2 regions of the Mesorhizobium sp. M0983 genome follow, and region 1 is predicted to be linked to the other one. Evidence: predicted binding sites of a transcription regulator. Region 1 holds the regulator's gene; the other holds the start of a gene.
The links. The regulator LexA, encoded in region 1, represses DNA repair genes until DNA is damaged. The targets are predictions, from matches to a motif close to TGTTCNNNNTGTGTTCNG.

Region 2: a site for LexA is predicted at 4,701-4,718, ahead of NKH71_RS31560 (YifB family Mg chelatase-like AAA ATPase). Genes of this name have one in related genera too.

Annotation. Positions count from the first base shown of each region.
Region 1 is NZ_JAMYNH010000018.1:86,206-93,767, reverse strand. Features, by position in the region: gene gltA (citrate synthase) at 1-717, opposite strand, end outside; gene gltX (glutamate--tRNA ligase) at 896-2,317, opposite strand; gene NKH71_RS25890 (ComEC/Rec2 family competence protein) at 2,414-4,879, shown strand; gene lexA (transcriptional repressor LexA) at 4,873-5,604, opposite strand; gene NKH71_RS25880 (hypothetical protein) at 5,563-5,889, shown strand; gene kynU (kynureninase) at 6,075-7,322, shown strand; gene NKH71_RS25870 (hormone-sensitive lipase) at 7,418-7,562, shown strand, end outside.
Region 2 is NZ_JAMYNH010000037.1:4,437-11,998, reverse strand. Features, by position in the region: gene NKH71_RS31585 (SDR family NAD(P)-dependent oxidoreductase) at 1-39, opposite strand, end outside; gene NKH71_RS31580 (GtrA family protein) at 172-1,971, opposite strand; gene NKH71_RS31575 (glycosyltransferase) at 2,102-3,109, shown strand; gene NKH71_RS31570 (GtrA family protein) at 3,117-3,491, shown strand; gene gshB (glutathione synthase) at 3,708-4,649, shown strand; gene NKH71_RS31560 (YifB family Mg chelatase-like AAA ATPase) at 4,810-6,342, shown strand; gene NKH71_RS31555 (hypothetical protein) at 6,435-6,758, shown strand; gene NKH71_RS31550 (GNAT family N-acetyltransferase) at 6,641-6,949, shown strand; gene NKH71_RS31545 (malate synthase G) at 7,151-7,562, opposite strand, start outside.

The sequences.
Region 1 (7,562 bases):
CAGGATGAAGATGCGCTCCATCGCGCGCGCCAGCACCGGATTGATCTTGTATTCCTCGCAAGGCACGGCGAAGCACATATGCAGGAAGTTGGCTGCGAAATTCAGTTCGTTCTTCGGATAAATGAACGGCTGGCCGATGTGGTATTTATACGCCATCGCCGCGATCGTCGGCATCTTGGCGATCAGCCGCATCGAGGCGACCATGCGCTGATAAGGGTCCGAGATATCGGTGGAATCGTGATAGAAGGCGGACAGCGCGCCGACCACGCCGCACATCACCGCCATCGGATGGGCATCGCGGCGAAAGCCGGTGAAGAAGCGCGACATCTGCTCATGCACCATGGTGTGGCGCGTCACCCGGTAGTCGAAATCGTCCTTCTGCGCCTTGGTCGGTAGTTCTCCGTAGAGCAAGAGATAGCAGACTTCGAGGAAGTCGCCGTGCTCGGCCAGCTGGTCGATCGGGTAGCCGCGGTGCAAGAGAATACCGGCATCGCCATCGATGAAGGTGATTTCCGATTCGCAGCTCGCCGTCGACGTAAAACCGGGATCGTAGGTAAATACGCCGGTGGTGCTGTAGAGCGAACCGATGTCGATGACATCAGGTCCTACCGAACCACTTCGTATCTTGAATTCATGGGTTTTGCCGTCGAGTTCCAGTTTTGCCGTCGACGCCTGGGTTTTGCCGCCAAATTCCATCTTTGTCGCAGGTTCGGTCATAGCAAACTCCTTTTTGTTTCCTCAGGCCGGCAACGGCAAAACATTGAACCCAACACGTCAAAAGCATCGGAATACGCACATTTGCGCCCGCAATTGAATCTGCGCGCCAGATTAGGCCAAGACCCAATGTTGCACTGCGAAACACACCTTTCAATGCCAATCTTCTTGGGCCAGTTTCCTAATCGATTTGATCGGCAATCCGCGCCAGGCCTTCCTCGCGGCCAAGCACGGCCAGCACATCGAAGACGCCGGGCGAGGTGCTTTTGCCGGTGAGCGCGGCGCGCAGAGGTTGGGCCACGGCGCCGAGTTTGTGGCCGCCGGCCTGCGCATAGTCGCGGATCGCGGCTTCCGCCGAGGCGGCAGACCAGTCCGAAATCGTGGCCAGTGCCGCATGAGCGCCCCGCAGGATCGCGCGCGCCTCACCGCTGAGCAGCGCCGCCGCCTTCTCGTCGACCGGCATCGGCCGCTCGACGAACAGGAATGCAGCCCCTTCAACAAGTTCGACCAGCGTCTTGGCGCGCTCCTTCAGGCCTGGCAAAGCGGCAAGCAATTGCGCCTTGCGTCTGTCGTCGAGGCTAGCTGCGATCGCCGGACCGCCGTCGAGATAGGGCAGAGTGGCGATGAAGATGTCGAGCAGCGCCGCGTCGTTCATGCGGCGCATGTGCACGCCGTTCAGCGCCTCGAGCTTGGCGAAGTCGAAACGGGCGGCGCCCTTGTTGACGTCGCCAATGTCGAACCATGCGATCATGTTGGCGATCGACATGATCTCATCGTCGCCGTGGCTCCAGCCAAGCCTCGCCAGATAATTGAGCAGCGCCTCCGGCAGGTAGCCCATGGCGCGATAGGCCTCGACGCCGAGCGCACCGTGCCGTTTCGACAGCTTGGCGCCGTCGGCACCGTGGATCAGCGGGATATGCGACATCGACGGCACCTCCCACCCCATGGCATGGTAGATCACCGTCTGGCGGGCGGCGTTGGTCAAATGGTCGTCGCCGCGGATGATGTGGGTGACGCCCATGTCGTGATCGTCGACGACGACGGCATGCATGTAGGTCGGGTTGCCGTCCGAGCGCAGAATAATGAAATCGTCGAGATCCTTGTTGGGAAAGCGCACGTCGCCCTGGACGCGGTCATGCACAACCGTCTCGCCGTCTGTCGGCGCCTTGATGCGGATCGCCCCCTTGGCGCCGGCCGGCGCCTCGGAGGGGTCGCGGTCGCGCCAGCGGCCGTCATAGCGGGGAGGCAGCCCCTTGGCTCGTGCGCTCTCGCGCATTGCCTCCAACTCGGCAGGCGTCGCGTAACAATAATAGGCCTTGCCCATGCGAACGAGTTCCTCGGCCACCTCGCGATGGCGCGGCGCACGCTCGAACTGCGACACCGGCTCACCGTCCCATGTCAGGCCAAGCCAGGAAAGCCCGTCGAGGATGGCCGCGGTTGCCGCATCGGTGGAACGCTCGCGGTCGGTGTCCTCGATGCGCAGCAGCATCGTGCCGGCTGTGTGCTTGGCATACAGCCAGTTGAACAGCGCCGTGCGCGCCCCGCCAATATGCAGATAGCCGGTGGGCGAGGGGGCAAAACGGGTGACGACCTTGTCGGGCATGGAACTCTCAGGCAGGCGAAGGAAGTGGGTTTGCGGACTTTCGCGCGTTGCGCGTTCATGTAGCATAGGAGGTCGAGGGCGCAAGGGGCAGACCCGATGGCTGTGCGAGGCCGTGGTGCGGGCGAGGGCGAGGACGTTGGCAGCGGCGTCAGCGAACGCTTGCTGTTTGCCGCGCCCGTGCCTGTCCTGCCGGCACCCGCATTGCTGCCGGTTCCACGCTTTGATGCCCCGTCGCTGCCGGCGAGCGACCCAGCAACGGTTCTCGTGCCCGCGGCCGAGCCCATCGTGCGCCTACGCCGGCGTTTCCGCCTCCCGTCACCGTCCCGTATCCGCAACGGCGTAACCTCGGCGGTCGGCCTGGAGCTCGACCGTGGGGTTGCCTTCCTGCTGGTGCCGGTGTTCCTCGCATGCGGGGTGATCGTATATTTTGCGCTGGCGGTGGAGCCGGCCTTTCCACAGCCGATCGCAATCGTCGCCTTGGCAGCCCTCTGTGCCGTCGCCTCGCGGTCGTGGCCCAGAACCCGCCTGTGCTTCATGGCGGCGTTGCTCTGCGCGCTTGGCGTGCTTGCCGCCAAGGTCGAGACCTGGCGTGTCGGAACGCATATGCTCGGTTCCGAAATCTCAACGCGCCTCACGGGTCGCGTCGTATCGTTCGAGCCCATGGCGAGCGGCCGCATCAGGCTGACGATCGATGTGATCTCAACCGCCAGGCCGACACTGCGCTACATGCCGGAACGGGTCCGCGTTTCGGCGATGAAAATACCGGCTGAGCTGACCGCCGGTTCCGAGATCGCCGGCTATGTGCGGCTGCTGCCGCCGACCGGGCCGGTGCGGCCCGACAGCTATGATTTCTCCTTCGACAGCTATTTCGCCGGTATCGGCGGCAGCGGCTTTTTTCTCGGCAATCCGAAAGTCGTGTCGTCGGGCAGCATGCCGCTTGCCGCGCGGCTTTCTTCCTCGATCGAAGACGCGCGCGAATCCATCGCCGACCATATCCGCAGCCGCATCGGCGGCGCCGAGGGCGAGATTGCTGCTGCGCTGATCGTCGGCGTGCGCGCCGGCATTCCCGAGGAGATCAACGAAGCGATGCGGCGTACAGGCATCTATCACATCATCTCCATCTCGGGGCTGCATATGGCGTTGGTCGCCGGCACCATCATGGCGCTGCTACGCGGCACCTTTGCGTTGTTTCCCGATTTCTCATCGCGACGGCCGGTCAAGAAATATGCCGCGGCCGCCGCGCTTTTTTCGATTGCGGCCTACCTCGTCTTTTCCGGCATTGTGGTGGCGGCCGAACGCAGCTTCATCATGCTGGCGGTGATGCTTATCGCCGTGCTGTTCGACCGGGCCGCGCTCACCATGCGCAACCTGGCGATCTCGGCCATCGCGGTCATTCTGGTGTCGCCGCACGAGGTGGTCGGTCCGAGCTTCCAGATGTCCTTCGCCGCGACGGCGGCCCTTGTCGGCGCCTATGCAGGCTGGTCCGATTACCGCGCCGGCGGGGCCACCACGCCGCCGCCCCGGCGGTCGCCGCTACGCTTTGCCACTAGAAAGGTACTGCTGGGCATGGGCGGCCTGGCGATGACCTCGATCATTGCAGGGAGCGCCACGGCGCTTTTCGCCATATGGCATTTCCAGCGCGTGGCGCCGCTCAGCCTGTTCGCCAATCTGGCCATCATGCCTATCATCTCACTGGTCGTCATGCCCTTCGCCGTCCTCAGTGCGCTGGCGATGCCGTTCGGCGCGGATGGGCCTTTCCTCTACGTGATGGGCAAGGGGCTGACGGCGATGATCGCCCTGTCCGGGTGGATCTCCGAGCGCTCGCCGATCGATGCGGTCGGGCTGATTTCGCTGAGATCTGTCCTTTTGGTGACGATCGCCCTCGTCATTGCCAGCATGGCGACGACCTGGTTGCGGCTCGTGGCCCTTCCTTTTGCGCTCGCCGGCTTGCTAACGACAACGCAGACGCGCGTACCCGATGTATTGATCTCGGAGGACGCACGGCTCGTCGCGCTGCCGATCGGCAGCGGTGAACTCGCGGTCAACCGGGCACGCCCGAATGAGTTCACCATCGACAACTGGAAACGCGCGCTCACATCAGAGGCTATCGTCGCGCCGGAAACACCTGGAAAGAACGATCCGCAATTCGACATTGCCGATCCGGCCGACTTACCGCCGGGCATGCCGTTCATTTGCACGGACGGTCTCTGCCTTGCCAGGCATCCATCCGGCGCGATCATCGCGCTAGCCAATGACCGCGATACTGCACGGCCAGCCTGCGCCTTTGCCAGCTTGATCGTCATCGACGACGCCACCGCCCATAATCCCTGCTACTACGACCGGCTGGTCCTCGTCGTCACCAAACGGCAACTGGCGCGCGCGGGAAGTGCGGCCGTCTATTTCGATCCACAAGCGGCAACACGCGCCGAAATCCGCTTCGCCGTCGAAAAATCATACCGGCCCTGGCACGTGCAGCGGAAATTTTCCCGCGCGGCGCGGGGCATGCCGCCATACCGCAGAGCCGACAAGCCAAAAGCCGGCGCCAAGGGCGCAGCTCAGTAGCGGCGGATCAGCCCAACGAGCTTGCCCTGCACCTTGACCCTGTCTGGTCCGAAGATGCGCGTCTCGTAGGCCGGATTGGCGGCTTCCAGGGCGATCGAGGCGCCCTTGCGGCGGAACCGCTTCAGCGTCGCTTCTTCCTCGTCGACCAGTGCCACCACGATCTCACCGGGGCTCGCCGTATCGGCATTGCGGATGATCACCGTGTCGCCGTCGAAAATGCCAGCCTCGATCATCGAATCGCCTTTGACCTCCAGCGCATAATGCTCGCCGCCCATGATCATGTCCGGCGGCACCGAGATCGAATGCGTCTGGTGCTGGATGGCATCGATCGGCACACCGGCGGCGATGCGGCCCATCACCGGGATCGACACGGCGGCGACGACATCGTCGTCATTGCCGGCTGCAGGCATGCGCGACGATGTCGGCTTGCCCTGCCGAGGACCTTGCCCAAGACTGCCCTGGATGACGCTCGGCGAGAACTTGCGTGCCGCATTTAGGCCGGGGGCGATCGAATCGGGCAGGCGCAGCACCTCCAGTGCACGGGCCCGGTTGGGCAAACGGCGAATGAAGCCGCGCTCCTCCAGCGCCGTAATCAGCCGGTGGATTCCCGATTTGGAAGCCAGGTCGAGCGCTTCCTTCATCTCGTCGAAGGAGGGCGGGATACCGCTTTCCTTCAGCCTTTCGTGGATGAACATAAGCAGTTCGTGTTGTTTGCGTGTCAGCATAGCGACCCCCAACAGAATCAGAAAACAAACCCAGAACAAACACTATCTGTTCCAGTTGTGTTCCGCAACTGTTTAAAGTTTAATGAATGTGTTAGGGCTCGGGAAACGATACCACTCACCAAACCGGAACGCTGCATTTTCACCGCCGCGGGCGTCATCGCCTTGATTCTGCTTTCGTTTGCGGCCTCTGGGTTCCCAGAAGGCGGCACTGGTATCGGCCGTCAGCCGGCAAAGGGCACGGAATTGAAGCCGTATCGACTGTGCGGTTTGGTCAATGCACCGTGAACGAAACGAACTCAAAACGCCAACCTTGGGTTGGCTTGGCTCCTGGTTTCCACCGCGTGGTCAGGCAACTTGTCGCCGGTGGAGCCTTGCTGCGCGATACCAGGTAATGGAGAACCGCTCGTGACCGATGGATGCCGTCGATGCGTGTCCGGCGTTGCGGTGAATCTTGGGGGAGCAGACAAATCATGACAGGAATTCGCGATCTCGTTGCCATAAGGGCGATGGATGCTGCAGATCCGCTGCGCGCGATGCGCGACCGCTTTGTGCTGCCGCAAGGAGTGATCTATCTCGACGGCAATTCGCTAGGGGCCGCTTCGCGTGCAGCTTTCGATGAATTGAGCAAGGCAGCGACCGAAGAATGGGCGCATGATCTCATCCGCGCCTGGAACACGGCCGGCTGGTTCAACATGCCGCTCGAACTCGGCGACCAGCTCGGGCGCCTGATCGGTGCCGCGGCCGGCCAGACGGTGGTCTGCGACACGACATCGGTCAACATCTACAAGCTGCTGCACGCCGCCATGGCCATGCGGCCGGAGCGGCAGGTCATCGTCGCCGAGGGCGACAGTTTTCCGACAGACCTCTACATGGCTGAGGGTGTGGTTTCGACGCGAAAAGATACGCTGCTGTGCCTCTCGGGGGTCGACGCGCCGAGCATCGAAGAGCTGATCGACGAACGCACCGCCGTGGTGCTGGTCAACCACGTCAACTACAAGTCGGGCGAACTGCGCGACATGCCGGCGCTGACGCGCAGGGCCCAGGAAGCCGGGGCGATGATCGTCTGGGATCTCTGCCACACCGCCGGTGCGATGCCAGTCGAGCTCGACACGGCAAACGCCGATTTTGCCGTTGGCTGCACCTACAAATATCTGAATGGCGGACCGGGCGCGCCTGCCTTCATCTATGCGGCTGAGCGGCATCTTGCCGACATCCAGCAGCCGCTCACCGGCTGGTGGGGCCATGCACGGCCCTTCGCCTTCGAGCCAGGCTATGCGGCCGGCACCGGCATCCGCCGGTTTCTGTGCGGCACCCAGCCGGTCCTGTCGATGCGCACGCTGAAGGGCGCGCTCGACATCTGGAACGATGTCGACATGACGGCGGTGCGCAAGAAGAGCATCGCGCTGGCTGATCTGTTCATCGAGCTCGTCGAGGCAAAGTGCGGCACTTACGGGCTAACGCTCGAAAGCACGCGCGACGGGGAAAAACGCGGCAGCCAGATTTCATTCATGCACGAGCATGGCTACCAGATCATGCGCGCGCTGATCGAACGTGGCGTGATCGGCGATTTTCGCGCGCCATCGACCATGCGCTTCGGCTTCACCCCGCTCTATGTCGGCTATGCCGATGTCTGGCAGGCCGTCGAAGTGCTTGAGGACATCCTGCGCACCGGTGCGTGGAAGGATGCGCGCTTCGCCATCAAGGCGGCTGTCACTTGAGATTGATGCGAGAGCTGGAATCGTGAGGCTGGCGACGACGCCCCGCGCGATGCTCACGCTCGTTGCAAGGCCATATTGCCAGGGGAGGGCGCAGGGTGTTCGAACGTCACATTGCCGATTGGGACAACGCCTATGCCAACGGCGCCAACATAGCCGGCAGCGATCGCTGGCCGGCGGCCTGGGTCGAGCCCGCGCGGGTTTTTCGCGACGTGCTTTCGACCGAGGGCCGGGCGCGGCTCG
Region 2 (7,562 bases), on a different contig from region 1:
AGCGCCTTCGAGGTCGGCAAAGCGTGCCGATGGCATCATGAATTCTCTCCCGGTCCAACGATCTCGGTCTGACCGGCGCGCATCCTATCCAGCCATGTCGGGCGGGCAAGGGCGAAAGAGTGGATAGTCGGGACTTATGTCCGACAAAAGGCCGCACGCGCCCCCGATCGATCAGCCGCCCAGCCGGACGTGGTACAATTCGACGGCGGCTCCGCTGGTCCTGGCAACCGGCTCAAGCCATTCCGGTACGCTGCCGCGCATCAACCCGGCGAGAAAACCTGCCGGCGCCTTGGCGGCGAGGAGCTTGCTTTCGGGGCTGCCGGGGCACAATGCGACGAGGCCGACGTGATGATCCGCCAGGATTGTCCTGGCATCGGCATCGGACCCAAGGAAGGCATCGAGCGCCAGCAGGTTGCCGGCGACGTTGCGATGATAAGGCCCGGCGAAGACGCGGTGTCCGGAATAGGCCAGGATCGGCGATCCGAGATTGGAAATTGCCAGCACCGTGGTGCCGGGCAGGCGGCCAAGCGCCGCAAAGGAGGCCATGCGCTGGCAAGCGACATCGGCGCCGTCGCCATTATCGGCGGCGGTATTGCTGTCCTCGAAGGCGACCGAGGTCGCCGCGGCAGCCCCAGTCCAGACGGCATTCACCGAAACCAGCCAGACGGCGGCCATGCGCAGCGCCACGCCGCGCGACGGGCTGGCCTCGGCCCGTTGACGCCATTTGGCAATCCAGGCAGCAAGCGGGATGACGGCGAAGGCGATCGAGAATGTCGAACCGCGCACCTGCCAGGCACTGACGATGAAGGCCACGACAAGCAGCGTGCCGACAAGGCTGTCCTGCCGCCGCCAGCCGCCACGGCCAAGGCGAAGCGCCATCAGCACGAGCGCGATGAGCGGCGTAGCATAGCGCGCCACCACCCCGGCCGGATCTTCAGCGAGAAGCTTGAACAGCGATTGCGCCTCGTCGATGTGATCAAGCCATAGCTCCTTGAGGCGCGGATCGAGGTTGGCATAGGGCGCTGCCAGGCATTGCGGGAACAAAAAGACGACGACTGCGGCCAACATCAGGGCAAGCAGGCCAAGCGAGGCGATGCGCCGTTGGCGCGTGCGGCCAGCGGGCTCGACCGACGCTATCGCCGCAAGGCCGGTTCCGGCAATCGCTGCGACGACGAACTGCACGGTCGAGAAGGCGTCGCATTGCGCCTGACCCCAGGCGGACGGTGCGATGGTGGCGACAAAGACGAGAGCGGACACGCCGGCAAAGCCGAGGCCGAAATCCCTGGCAATCGGCCTCTCGCCATCGGCGTCGAGGGCAAACAGCGTGGCGACAGAGGCGCCGATGGTGGCGACATAAGGCGCGGTTTCCATGCCGACGGCCAGCATCAATCCGGCGCACAGGCCGGAGAGTAGTGCCGCCGGCCTGCGCAACGGCGCTTCAAGCAGAAGGCTCAGGCTGGCCATGCTCAGCATCAGCTGGACATTGTGGTGATCGAGCGCGCCAGGCGAAAAAATGCCGAGGAAGTGCAGTGCGGCGGCGCCGACGACGACAGCGGGCAGCACGGCGCCGTCACCAGCAAAGCTGCGCGCGGTGCGAGCGGTGAAAAACACGGTCAGGCAAAAGAGCAGCGCCGGCCACAGCACTTGCGCAAAATTCTCGGCAAAGACCGTGCTCCCGGTCAGGGCCGACACGGCCGTGATGGCGGCGATCGGCGCATCGACCAGCCGCGACCAGTGCATGACGAAGCCGCCTTCCAGGCCCATCCTGTACTGGTGCAGATCGAACCAGCTTTGGCCGGCCAGCATGTCGCGAACTTCGACAAGGCGCAGCAGATTGTCGTTGTCGCCGCCGGCATTGGTCAGTTCCGGGAAACCGGCAAAGGCATTGACGGCAAGCGCCAGCAGCGTGGCAAGCAGCGCCAGCGCGATATCGGACCTCCAAATGGAGGCGCCATCGTCGGCTGTGCTCATATCAGGACCTTTGGAAGGAATACGGGGCGGTTTAAACCTAGCCTTAACAGCTTCAATAAATAGTAAAGCCGCCCCGAGCGAGGCCGGCGTTTGAGCGGTCAGGGACCTCACAGGGCATCCGGAGACGAAAATGCCACAAGAAGTGCGCCATGAGCCGAGCATCGCCGTGCTCCTGCCTTGCTACAATGAGGAGCTGACGATCGGCGAAGTGGTGCGGCGCTTTCGCGAGACGCTGCCTGCCGCCGCGATATATGTCTACGACAACAATTCGCGCGATCTGACGGCGCTCCGAGCCCGCGCCGCCGGCGCCATCGTGGTGCGCGAGCCGCGCCAGGGCAAAGGCAATGTCGTGCGCCGCATGTTCGCCGACATCGAGGCCGACATCTACCTGATGGCCGACGGCGACGGCACCTATGCGCCGGAGGACGCGCCGCAACTGATCAACACGCTGCTGACCGAGCGCTCCGACATGGTGGTGGGCACCAGGCGCGGCGTCGCCGACGATGCCGGCAGGACTGGCCATGGCTTCGGCAACCGCATCTTCAACAGCCTCTACAAGCGGCTGTTCGGCTCGGACTTTACCGATATCTTCTCGGGGTACCGCGCCTTCACCAGGCGCTTCGTCAAGAGCTTTCCCGCCGTTTCCGGCGGTTTCGAGATCGAGACCGAAATGTCGGTGCACGCCTCGCAGCTCAAATTGCCGGTCAGCGAGATCGGGCTCGACTATGGCCGCCGGCCGGAAGGCTCCTCGTCGAAGCTGTCGACCTTTCGCGACGGCGCGAAGATCCTGTGGATGTTCGCCATGCTGATGAAGGAGACACAGCCGCTGCGTTTCTTCGGCGCTTTTTCGGTGTTCTTCCTGGCATCGAGCCTGTTCCTGATGGCGCCGGTGCTGATCGAGTTCGCCGAAACCGGGCTTGTGCCGCGCATGCCGACCTGGGTGCTGTCGGTCGGGCTGCTGCTGCTGTCGATGCTGGCGGCGGTGACCGGGGTAATCCTCGATTCGGTGTCGCGCGGCCGGGCCGAGCAGAAGCGCATCTTCTATCTGTCGATGCCTTCCGGTCGCGTCGAACGTGAACGTGCAAGCGCCCTCGCGACTTTGAAGGCCGGACCGGGCAAGACCCCGCGCGCGGCCTAGAGCCTGAATGGGACGCCTCGCCCGCTTCATTTTCGCCGGCGGCATCGGCTTCGTCGCCGACGCGGCGGCGCTTTGGCTGGTGCTGACGATAGCGCCGCTCGGACCATTCGCGGCTCGCATCATTTCGATCGGTTTTGCCCTGTCCGTCACCTGGTTGATCAACCGCCATCTGACGTTTTCGCCTTCCAGCCGCGGCATCGCGCAAGAGGGCGCACGCTATGGCGGCGTCGGCATTGCCACCAGCGTCGTCAATTATCTCGTCTATTGCGCCATCCTGTTCGCGCTGCCGACGGTGTCGCCGCTCATCGCCCTTGCGGTCGCCTCGCTGATTGCCATGGCGCTGTCCTTCCTCGGCTATTCCAAGCTGGTCTTCGATCGCTGACGGCACATCGCATTGGGATCTGCGCCAAAGGAAGCGCAGCCTCATCATGACCTTGGCCGATTGGCAGAAGCCGCCGATTTCCTTATATCGCTGTCGTCGATGCATCGGCGCGAAAATCGGAATCGATTTTCGGACAGCACGATGCATGGATTCAAAAGTGTTGGAGCGTACTTTGTGCATCCAAGTGGATCGCTGCAAGTGCGCCGGAGAGCTGCCATGCCCCTGAAAGTCGCCGTCCAGATGGACCACATCTCCACCGTGTCGATTGCCGGCGACACGTCGTTTGCGCTGTCGCTGGAAGCGCAGCGGCGCGGCCACCAGCTGTTCCACTACACGCCCGACCGGCTGTCGCTGCGCGACGGCAAGGTGTTTGCCCGCATCGAGGCGATGCAGGTCCGCGACGAGAAGGGCAGCCATTATTCACTGGGCGAAGAAATCCGTACCGATCTTTCGGAGATGGACGTCATCCTTTTGCGGCAGGATCCGCCCTTCGACATGAACTACATCACCACCACGCATATCCTCGAGCGCATCCATCCGAAGACGCTGGTGGTCAACGACCCGGCCTGGGTGCGCAACAGCCCGGAAAAGATCTTCGTCACCGAATTTCCCGACCTGATGCCGGACACGCTGATCACCAAGGATCCGCTCGAAGTCGCCGCCTTCCGCAAGGAGTTTGGCGACATCATCGTCAAGCCGCTCTACGGCAATGGCGGCGCCGGCATCTTCCACCTGCACGAGGCCGACCGCAACCTCGCCTCGCTGCTCGAAATGTTCGGCCAGATGTTCCGCGAACCCTACATCGTGCAGCGCTACCTCAAGGAGGTGCGCGCCGGCGACAAACGCATCATCCTGATTGACGGCGAGCCGGTCGGCGCCATCAACCGCGTGCCGGCCGAGCACGATTCGCGCTCCAACATGCATGTCGGCGGCCGCGCCGAAAAGACCGAGCTGACAGAGCGCGAACGCGAGATCTGTGCCCGCATCGGCCCGTGGCTGAGGGAGCGCGGCTTCATCCTCGTCGGCATCGACGTCATCGGCGACTACATGACCGAGATCAACGTGACCTCACCGACCGGCATACGGGAAGTGAAGCGCTTCGGCGGCGCCGACATCGCCAGCCTGTTCTGGGATGCGGTGGAGGGCAAGCGTAACTAGTCTCGCTTCGGAGCGGCCGCGTTGCAACCCATTGGAGCCGCTGCGTTCAGCCGTTCCCCAAATGTTCTTGCCTTCGCCGGAAATCTGTGGTTGTCTCCGGTGACGCCGTTCGCGGCATGATCGCAAGGGCTTGGGGCAAGCCTGCAGCCGGGGTGAAGACATGGTGGCGCGGGTTCGCACGGTTGCTTTCCAGGGCATCGAGGCCGTGCCGGTCGACGTGCAGGTGATGATCGCGCCGGGCAAGGTCAACATGCACATCGTCGGCCTGGCCGACAAGGCTGTAGCCGAAAGCCGCGAGCGGGTGCAGGCGGCGCTGCATGCATCCGGCCTGTCGATGCCGTCGAAGAAGGTCACCGTCAATCTGGCGCCTGCCGACCTGCCCAAGGAGGGCAGCCATTACGATCTGCCGATCGCGCTCGGTTTGATGGCGGCACTCGGCGCCATTCCGGGCGACATGCTGGCCGGCTATGTCGTGCTTGGCGAATTATCGCTCGACGGCACCATTGCCGCGGTGGCCGGCGCGCTGCCGGCGGCGATCGGCGCCAATGCCGAAGGCAAGGGCCTGATCTGCCCGTTTGCCTGCGGGCCGGAAGCGGCGTGGGCCGGCAAGGATTTCGACATATTGGCGCCGCGCAGCCTGATCGCCATCGCCAATCATTTTCGCGGCACGCAGGTTCTGTCGCGGCCGGAAGCCGGCATCCACGCCTCGGCGCGCGACTTGCCCGACCTTGCCGACATCAAGGGCCAGGAGACCGCCAAGCGGGCGCTGGAAGTGGCGGCGGCCGGCGGCCACAATCTGCTGATGGTCGGGCCGCCGGGGTCGGGAAAATCGATGCTGGCCCAGCGGCTGCCGTCGATCCTGCCGCCGCTTGCGCCGAAGGAATTGCTCGAAGTCTCGATGATCGCCTCGGTGGCCGGCGAACTCGGCGAAGGCAAGCTGACCGACCGGCGGCCGTTCCGCGCGCCGCACCATTCGGCCTCGATGGCGGCGATGGTCGGCGGCGGCCTGCGCGTGCGGCCGGGCGAGGCCTCGCTTGCCCATCACGGCGTGCTGTTCCTCGACGAGTTTCCGGAATTTTCGCCGCAGGCGCTCGATGCGCTGCGCCAGCCGCTGGAGACCGGCGACTGCATGATCGCGCGCGCCAATCATCGCGTCACCTATCGGGCGCGTATCCAGCTTGTCGCGGCGATGAACCCGTGCCGTTGCGGCATGGCCGGCGAGCCGGGCTATCGCTGCCTGCGCGGCGACCGCTGCCGCACCGACTACCAGGCGCGCATTTCCGGCCCGCTGCTCGATCGCATCGATCTCAGGATCGAGGTACCGGCGGTTTCGGCCAGCGATCTGATCCGGCCGGACCGGGCGGAGAAGAGTGCAGCCGTGGCACTGCGCGTCGCCCGTGCCCGTACGATCCAGCGTGAGCGTTTCGAACGGCTCGGCGCGACCTCCGCCACCACCAACGCGCATTGCTCACCGTCGGTTATCGAGGAGATCGCCATGCCCGATGCCGCCGGCCTGTCGCTACTGAGGGACGCCAGCGAAAAGCTCGGCTTTTCGGCAAGAGCCTACCACCGCGTCTTGAAGGTGGCGCGGACGCTGGCCGATCTCGAGGCCAGCGAAACGGTCGGCCGCATCCATCTGGCCGAGGCGATTTCCTACCGCATGAGCTCGGAGCGGATGGCACAGGCGGCGTAGTGCTTCTGCTGCTCGCTGGAAGTACGGTTGCGGGTTCGCGCCCGATGATCGCATATGTTACGGTCATGCACCTAACCGGGGCTGAGGCGGGGATGATTTCTGTTTCGCCGGCACGCAGTGCCGAAGACTTCGAGACCATGGCCGGGCTTTGCCGCAAGCTTGCACAATGGGATGTCGACGCCGTGCAGCCTTACGGCGTCTCGGAGGAGGACGTGAGGACCATCTTCCACCCCGAAAGGAGCGGCAGTTCGCTGGCAGCGAAGTTCGGCGCGCCAGATGCCATGGCGTTTATCGCGCGATCGGAGAACCTACCGGCGGGCTGCCTCGCCTTGACCAGTTCGACGACCATACGGCGGAGATTCACAAGTTTTTTGTCGACGCGTCGTTTCGCGGAAAAGGAATCGGCCGGGCGCTGATGGGGGCCGCGCTGGCGGAGATCCGGAAAGGCCGAATCCGGACGGTATTGATCCACACGACGTTCTACATGAAAAACGCCATTGCCGTGTATGAGTCGTTCGGCTTCAGGCCCTGCCCGCCCTTCCGTGAAACCCCGGAGCCGGTCAGACATACCGATATTTTCATGTCGTGCTCGATCTCGCCCGCGTGAGGTTAGAGGCAGCCGCGGTGTGGAGGACGCGGCGTCCCTCGACTTGCCCTATTTTTGGAAATCGAACCTGGGCCCCGATGATCCTCTTCCTGAGGCGCATCGTCAGAATGGGCGTTGGCGCACTTCATGCAGGACCCCTCCCGGCCCTTCGGGTCACCCTGCCCTCAAGGGGAGGGGGACGCCGGCTCCCGCGCCTTCGCTTCAGGCGCCTTGCTTCGCCTTCAGTTCCAGCCGCCGCGCGTGCAGCACCGGCTCGGTGTAGCCGTTGGGCTGGACGCGGCCTTTGAAGACGAGGTCGCAGGCGGCGAGGAACGCGATTGAATTGTTGAAGTCCGGTGCCATCGGCCGGTAGAGTGGATCGCCTTCGTTCTGGCGGTCGACGATCGCCGCCATGCGTTTCATCGTTTCCATGACCTGATCGGGCGTGCAGACGCCGTGATGCAGCCAATTGGCGATGTGCTGCGAGGAGATGCGCAGCGTGGCGCGGTCCTCCATCAGGCCGACGTCGTTTATGTCAGGCACTTTCGAGCAGCCAACGCCCTGGTCGATCCAGCGCACGACATAGCCCAGAATGCCTTGCGCGTTGTTGTCTAGCTCCTTCTGGATGTCTTCA